Regions from separate parts of the Deinococcus terrestris genome, predicted to be linked through region 1. Evidence: riboswitches for the same ligand, from Rfam matches in the RefSeq annotation. Region 1 holds a riboswitch; each other region holds the start of a gene.

What was found. A riboswitch is a leader RNA that binds a small molecule or an ion and turns the genes downstream of it on or off. The one in region 1 is predicted to bind cyclic di-GMP.
Region 2: it holds a riboswitch for cyclic di-GMP, as region 1 does, so the genes downstream of both, F8S09_RS11130 (Ig-like domain-containing protein) here and F8S09_RS17150 (hypothetical protein) in region 1, are expected to answer to the same signal.
Region 3: it holds a riboswitch for cyclic di-GMP, as region 1 does, so the genes downstream of both, F8S09_RS06240 (DUF11 domain-containing protein) here and F8S09_RS17150 (hypothetical protein) in region 1, are expected to answer to the same signal.

Annotation. Positions count from the first base shown of each region.
Region 1 is NZ_WBSL01000024.1:9,741-11,934, reverse strand. Features, by position in the region: gene F8S09_RS17150 (hypothetical protein) at 1-1,034, opposite strand, end outside; cyclic di-GMP riboswitch class I at 1,045-1,124, opposite strand; gene F8S09_RS17145 (lipopolysaccharide biosynthesis protein) at 1,321-2,194, shown strand, end outside.
Region 2 is NZ_WBSL01000004.1:219,423-221,616, forward strand. Features, by position in the region: gene F8S09_RS11130 (Ig-like domain-containing protein) at 1-799, opposite strand, end outside; cyclic di-GMP riboswitch class II at 1,254-1,338, opposite strand; gene F8S09_RS11135 (MOSC domain-containing protein) at 1,518-2,060, opposite strand; gene F8S09_RS11140 (acyl-CoA dehydrogenase family protein) at 2,057-2,194, opposite strand, start outside.
Region 3 is NZ_WBSL01000002.1:20,786-22,979, reverse strand. Features, by position in the region: gene F8S09_RS06245 (vWA domain-containing protein) at 1-1,065, opposite strand, end outside; cyclic di-GMP riboswitch class II at 1,229-1,312, shown strand; gene F8S09_RS06240 (DUF11 domain-containing protein) at 1,384-1,881, shown strand; gene F8S09_RS06235 (hypothetical protein) at 1,937-2,194, shown strand, end outside.

The sequences.
Region 1 (2,194 bases):
CTGAGGAGAAGTTCCCGGCGCTCCCCGTGTAAAAGGATGGGGGTGAGTTGCTTCACTTCCCCCGCCACCTTTTTCAGCTCAGTGCGCAGGCTGGTTTGGGGGCTCAAGTCATTGCTGTCGTCAAGATAGGTGTAGTACATGATGCCCTTGACCCCAGCACCCAGTGCTTGCGAGGTCATGTTGTACACCTCAGCGTTGGTCGGCATCCGCTGGCCGCTCCAACGGAAGCTCTGGACGTTGCCGATCGGCATAACGCCCTTTTGCAGCGCTTCGCGGACCGTAATTTTCATGGCCCGGTAGACGGCACTGAGGCCATCGCCACCACCAATTGGGTAGATTTGGTTGCCCGTAGCGTCCGTTGTACCGAAGTACGCACTGCGTGGGTCTGAGAAACTGACGCCAAGGCTCGCGTAAGTCAGCCGAGTCGGGTCGAGTTGTTTGATCACTTGAGCACGTGCCGCAACTTGTTCCGGGGTATAGTTGATCTGGCAGTCGTCAGCGACCTTCCAACCCAGAATTCCAGGTTCATTTCGGAGGGCTGCCACAGATTGGCTGTTCACGTCTTGTATGATAAGCTTCATACCTTTGGCATGAGCTGCTTGCACAAGCTTACGCATAGGGCCAATGTCGTCTACAGCATCGAGCATGGCAACTGTCATGCTGTTAAATCCCATTGCAGCGATGTCATTCATGTCTTTGAGGCGGCGTGTGGCTGTGCCGGCCCAAGACACATGATAAAAGCCCATGGGGAACATGCTCTCCCCGGCTACGCTGAGCGTGCCCCCCGGATCAATGCTGACAGCGTTGCTAAGCAGGCTGGGGCGCAGGGGACGCGTCTGATAGGTGGCGAGCGTGTCTTGGACGGTGCTCACCTCGTCAGGAGTGGCAAGCACCTCGGCCGACACTTCCGCCGGATCGTTGGCTGTGCCCGACGTGGGAGGAGTCGAAGTCATGTCAGGACGCACCACCGGCGTCTGAGAACAGGCGCTGAGCAACAGAGCCAGCGCGAGGGCACACATTTTGTTGTTTCTCACAGTTCCTACTTTCGGTAACCCAGCGGACTCATCGAGATGAGTTCTGTGGCTTTGCGTCACCTCCTCGCGGAGGCTTTGCCTTTGTCGGTTTAGGGGACGTAGCGGCGCTCAGTGAGCTTTACAAACTCTTCATGCGCCCAATCTATCGCACCGACCTCACAGTTTTATGACTGAGAAGTGTGACTACAGCCGCCCCCGTTGGACGTGCTAGGTTGGCCCCTGAACTTGCATGGCAGACACAAACAGAGTGTGGCCGGACTCGGCGCCTCAGCGCCTGCGAAGCGATGTGGGTTGGACCTTCGCAGCCTCATTGGTTTCCAACCTGGCACAGTTCGCGTTGATCTCGGCGCTGGCCCACTGGTCGAGTCCCCGAGTCGTTGGTCAGTATGCCTATGCACTGGGGGTAACAGGGCCTATTTTTCTGTGGTTGGGCCTGCAACTGCGCAACGTCATGGTGACGGACGTCAAGGACGCATTTAGCTTCGGCACCTACGCGACGTTGCGTGCACTCTCGCTCGCAGCCGCCCTCACACTTGTGGCTGCCGTCTTCTGGAATAGAGGCGAATGGTGGGTGATCTTCGCGTTGGCGGTCGCCAAGCTGTTCGAGGGCTTGAGCGAACTCATTTATGCCCAGCTTCAGCGCCACGGACATCTCGACTGGATCGCGCAGGGAGTGCTGATTCGGGGCCTACTGAACACTGCGCTCCCCCTGGGGCTTTTTGCCCTGACCCGCGACCTGGCGGTGGCTGCCGCTGGGGTGACACTGGTCAACTTGTTGACACTTCTTGGATATGACCTGCGCCGCGGACGCCCCTTTCTACCCCCCATAGGCCTGTTGAGGTGGCCCGACCTACAGCAGCTCGTGCGAATGGTGTGGCCGCTCGGTGTCGTGGCCGGTTTGGTGTCCCTGAGCGCCAACATCGCTCGCATTGCCGTCGAGCATGAGCTTGGAAGCGAGGCCCAAGGCATTTACTCGGCCCTGAGTTACGGGTACATCGTTGGCGGTGTGGTCATCGGCGCTGTCGGAACGGCGTTGACCACCCAGTTCGCCCTGCGTTTCGCGCAAGGAGACCGCGCAGGCTTCCTGGGACTGACCGCTCGGTTTATGCTGCTGTCGCTGGGCGTCGGGCTCCTGAGCCTGCTCGCAGGCTGGTCTATCG
Region 2 (2,194 bases), on a different contig from region 1:
GCGCCGTGACGCTGGCGCCGTTGGTGGGCGAGATCAGGGAGACGCTGGGCGCCTGGGTATCACCGGGCTGGGTGCTGGGCGGGTTGACGGTGAACGTGACCTGCACGGGGCTCGAGGCATTGCCAGCGGCGTCGTAGGCCCGCAAGCTGACTGTCTGCGTTCCTACCGGGAGGGAAGGCAGCAGGGTGTCCAGGTTGACCGTGGGGCCGGGCGTCACGTCCAGCGCAACCTCGGGTTCGCTGCCGAGCTGGTAGGTGATGCGGGTCACGGCCTGATTGTCGGTTGCGGTTCCGGTCAAACGCACGGGATTTTGCACACTCGCCCCGGCAGCGGGAGAGGTCAGCGTGAAGGTGGGCGCCTGCGTGTCCGCAGGTGTGCCCGTGCCGCTGCCGGTCGTGACCGTCACGGTGCGGGCCACCGAGGTGCTGTTGCCTGCCGCGTCATAGGCGGTGACGGTCAGGATGTAGGTCCCCGCCGTAAGGCCGCACAGACACAGGCTCTGGCTGATGGCGCCGTCCGCGGGCAGGGTCAGCACCTGTTCATTGCCGTTGCCGAAGCGGTACGTGAGGCGGCTGAGCCCCACGTTGTCGCGGACGGTCCCCTGAAGAAGCAGGCTGCCACTGGCCGTGCTGCCTTGCTGCGGCGAGGTCAGGTTCAGTGTCGGCCTGACGGTGTCCTCTGAACCTGCAGGGGGCTGGGGGTTCGGGCCAGGGCTGGGAGTCTGGGTACTACAACTGGCCAGCAGGGTTAGGGTCAGCAGTGCGGCGGCGCATCCATATCGGGAAGGGAGAAGGGCCATGATAGTCTCCTTGATCGGGAATGAGGACTTCTGCGGACCACTCCACCCCGGCTTGGTCCTTCGGGAACTTGGTCTGGGAAAACGGCAGTGTCCGGATACCGCAAAGCATTCACCCCGCTTAGCGCGTAATGAGGCGAACCGGGGATCTTGGGGCGCTCACACAGCTCGCGTGCACCCCGTGACCGAATTGGGAACACCCTGATCCAGAGATGTCCGCTTCGGTCAACCGCTCTGCTCTGCAACTTTGCAAATCCGTTTGGGTTGTCCAGGGTGTGTCCCTGTTGGGCCGGAATCCGTCTCAAAACAATGAACGTCATCTCACCGGAAGGGGAATTCCCCGAGCCGGTTCCATGCCTCCTTTCGCAACGGGTTATGGCTGAGCGGTGCCGCACCCACCAAGAAGCGTGGGGGCTGCTGCCATAACACAGCGGGGGCTAATGACACACCAGTCCGGTATGTCCCGAGTCGGTCGCACCACTGGCTCCACCCGTTCCAGGTGCCCGTATAAGGAACGAGGTTTCACAGCCCCTCGGATAGCACCAGATTGTGGCTATCCACCCACAACCTAGAGGGGCAGGCAAAACCAATGATGAGTTGACTCATTAGCTGGAGTTGCACACAGACTCATGTGGTCTAAAGTGCGGTGGGTCCTTCGATGCGGAAATTCGTTCCTCAAGGGCGTCCGTGCGGCTCGTTTCCGGGTCAGTGGCTCTTGGCGTCAGACCCGCTCCAGCCGTTGGTGAGGCTCCGGGGGCAGTTCTGCTCGCACCACGTCACCTGGCCTTACCACGCCTCCCGTCAACACCACGCCCATTACCCCCGCCTTGCGGACCAGCCCGCCGTGCTCGTCGCGTCCCAGCACCGCCGCGAGCAGTCCCGGTTGAAAGGCGTCGATCTGGCCGCAGGGGTTCCGCAGGCCCGTGACCTCCACCACGGCTTCTCCGCCCAGATGCAGGCGGGTTCCGGTGGGAAGGCCCAGCAGGTCCAGGCTCCGCGTCAGCAGGTTCTCTCCCAGGTCGCCGGGGCGCACCGTGAAGCCCTGCCAGGCCAGTTCCTCCAGCAGTTCGGCGTGGATCAGGTGAATCTGCCGCAGATTGGGCTGGTCCGGGTTCTGCGCGACCCGCGAGCGGTGCTTCACCGTGTGGCCCGCGTGCGCGTCCCCCTCCACGCCCAGGCCCGCGAGGAGGCGCACCTCCGGCTGGGGTGCCTTGCTGAAGCCGTGCTCCGGGCTGAGGCTGACCGCCTCCACCCTGGGGGTCACTCCAGCGCCCCCACTCCCGTCAGGTGCCGCCCCACGATCAGCGTGTGGATGTCGTGGGTCCCCTCGTAGGTGTCCACCGTTTCGAGGTTGAGCATGTGACGGATGACCGGATACTCGGTCGTGATGCCGTTGCC
Region 3 (2,194 bases), on a different contig from region 1:
GAAGGTGTTGACCTGGATGCCCGAGCGGCGGCAGTTGGCGACCTCGCGCAGAGTGGCGCCCAGCACGTAGGGGTCGAGGCCATAGGCGTTTTTATAGATGCGGCCGTCGGGCAGCGTGAGGGCCGAGGGCTTGCCGTCGGTGATCATCACGATCTGCTTCATGTCCTTGTTCTCGCGCTTCAGGAGCTGCTGCGCGAGCCGCAGGCCCCCCGCCGTGTTCGTATGGTACGGCCCGATCTGTGCCTGCGCGAGCTTGGCGACGGGCACTTCCTCGGCCGAGTCGTGGAAGAGCACGAACTTGACCGTGTCGCCGGGGTACTGGGTGCGGATCAGGTGCGCCAGCGCGAGCGCGACCTGCTTGGCGGGCGTGAAGCGGTCCTCGCCGTACAGGATCATGGAGTGCGAGCAGTCCAGCAGCACCACGGTCGCCGCCGACGAGTTGTATTCAGCCTGCCGGATCACGAGGTCGGATTCCTCGAGCGCGTCGAAGCCTTTGCCCATGATGTTGCCCAGCGTGGCCGTCGTATCGAGGTTGAGGGTGTCCCCGAACTCGTAGTTCTTGAGTTCGCCCGTCATCTCGACGCCTGAGGCGTACTCGCGGGTGTCGTGGGCGCCCGCGCTGCTTCTGCCCAGGCCGCCCATCAGGTCGCGCAGGCTCTTGTAGCCCAGAAAGTCAATGCTCTTGTCAGTGAGCTGAAAGCGCGACTCGCCGCTCTGGCCCTGGCCGCCCTGTCCCGGCTCCTCGTCGAACTCCTTGCGAATAAAGCCGTCCTGCTGGAGCTTGTCCATCAGCCGCTCGATTTGCTGACCCAGCGGCGTCTCGCGCACGTCGTCGGCTTGCAGGGCTTCTAGAAGCTGCTCTTCCGGGATCATGCCCCGGTCGGCCAGTGCCTCCAGAATCGCGTCGAAGAGGTCGTCCATGCTGGGCCGGGCGTTGGGATCGGGGTCGTAGGGATCGTTCATGCCCTGCCCCAGCAGCGCTTCCTGAATCATCTGCATCAGCTCGCTGGAGTCGAGCTGGTCGAGTTCGCCCTCGAACTTGCTGTACCGCGTGACACGCGCCATACCGGTGACCTCCGTACGCGACAGCATGGCGTGCCCAGCTCCAACGGTTTGTAACAGGGACGCCCCCGGACCAAATCGCCGCATCACCATCCTACAAATGAGAATCTAATGAGAGTTCCTAGAAATCACGTAAGGGAACTGTTATGGCTTGCTGAATACCTTGCTGTCGTTTCGGGCGTAGAGCCATGCGGTGTATTTCGGGCACCTGCCGCATGAGGAGCCAGTGGTGCGACCGGCGAAACGGACCCCCCACCCAGGGGAAGCGTGCGCCGGTCTGTCGTGTCGGCGTCCCTTCCTGCCAAGGAGAGAGCCGCTGATATGAATCGCCTGACCCTTCCCCTCCTGCTCGCGCTGCCCGGCCTGGCCCTGGCCCAGGGCGCCTCGCCCCTGGTGCTCGACCTCGCCCAGTCGCTGATTCAGACCGTTCAGGTGGACGGCAAGGCGACCGAAAAGCGCACGCCGAACTACACCAAGGTCCGCCCCGGCGACCTGCTCGCACAGACTGTCACCGCCCGCAACGTCAGCGCCCGCACGCTGGCAAACGTCGCCGTGAAGCTGCCGGTTCCGGCGGGTCACGTGTACGTCGCGCCAGATGGAAGCGCTGCCGCAGGCGTCCGCACCGAGTACTCCATCGACGGCGGCAAGACCTTTGCCCCCGCCCCCCTCAAGAAAAAGATCACCGTGACCGAGAACGGCAAGGCCGTGACCCGCGAGGTTGAGGTCAAGCCGGGCGAGTACCAGGCGGTGCGCTGGACCATCGCCGCCCTACCTGCCGGCACCGAGAAGACGCTCGGCTTCCGCGTGCAGGTGAAGTAACACCCATCAGTCGTCACCGGGCCACGACGCCCGAAGCGAATCCAAGGAGAAGAAGATGAAAGTGAATACGAAGATTGTGGCTCTGGCTGTGGCGCTGGCAGTGGGAGTGGCGGGAGCGGTGGGTACGCCCGCCAACACCCAGATCAAGAACACCGCGACGGCGAGCTTCCAGGACCCCAGCGATCCCACTGGCAACACCACCAGCAGCCAGACGTCCAACGAGGTCGTCACCACAGTGTCGGACAAGTCGAGCTTCAACGTGACCTACGTGGGCAGCGTGGCCAACAGCGACAGCGCCACGACGGGCACGGCG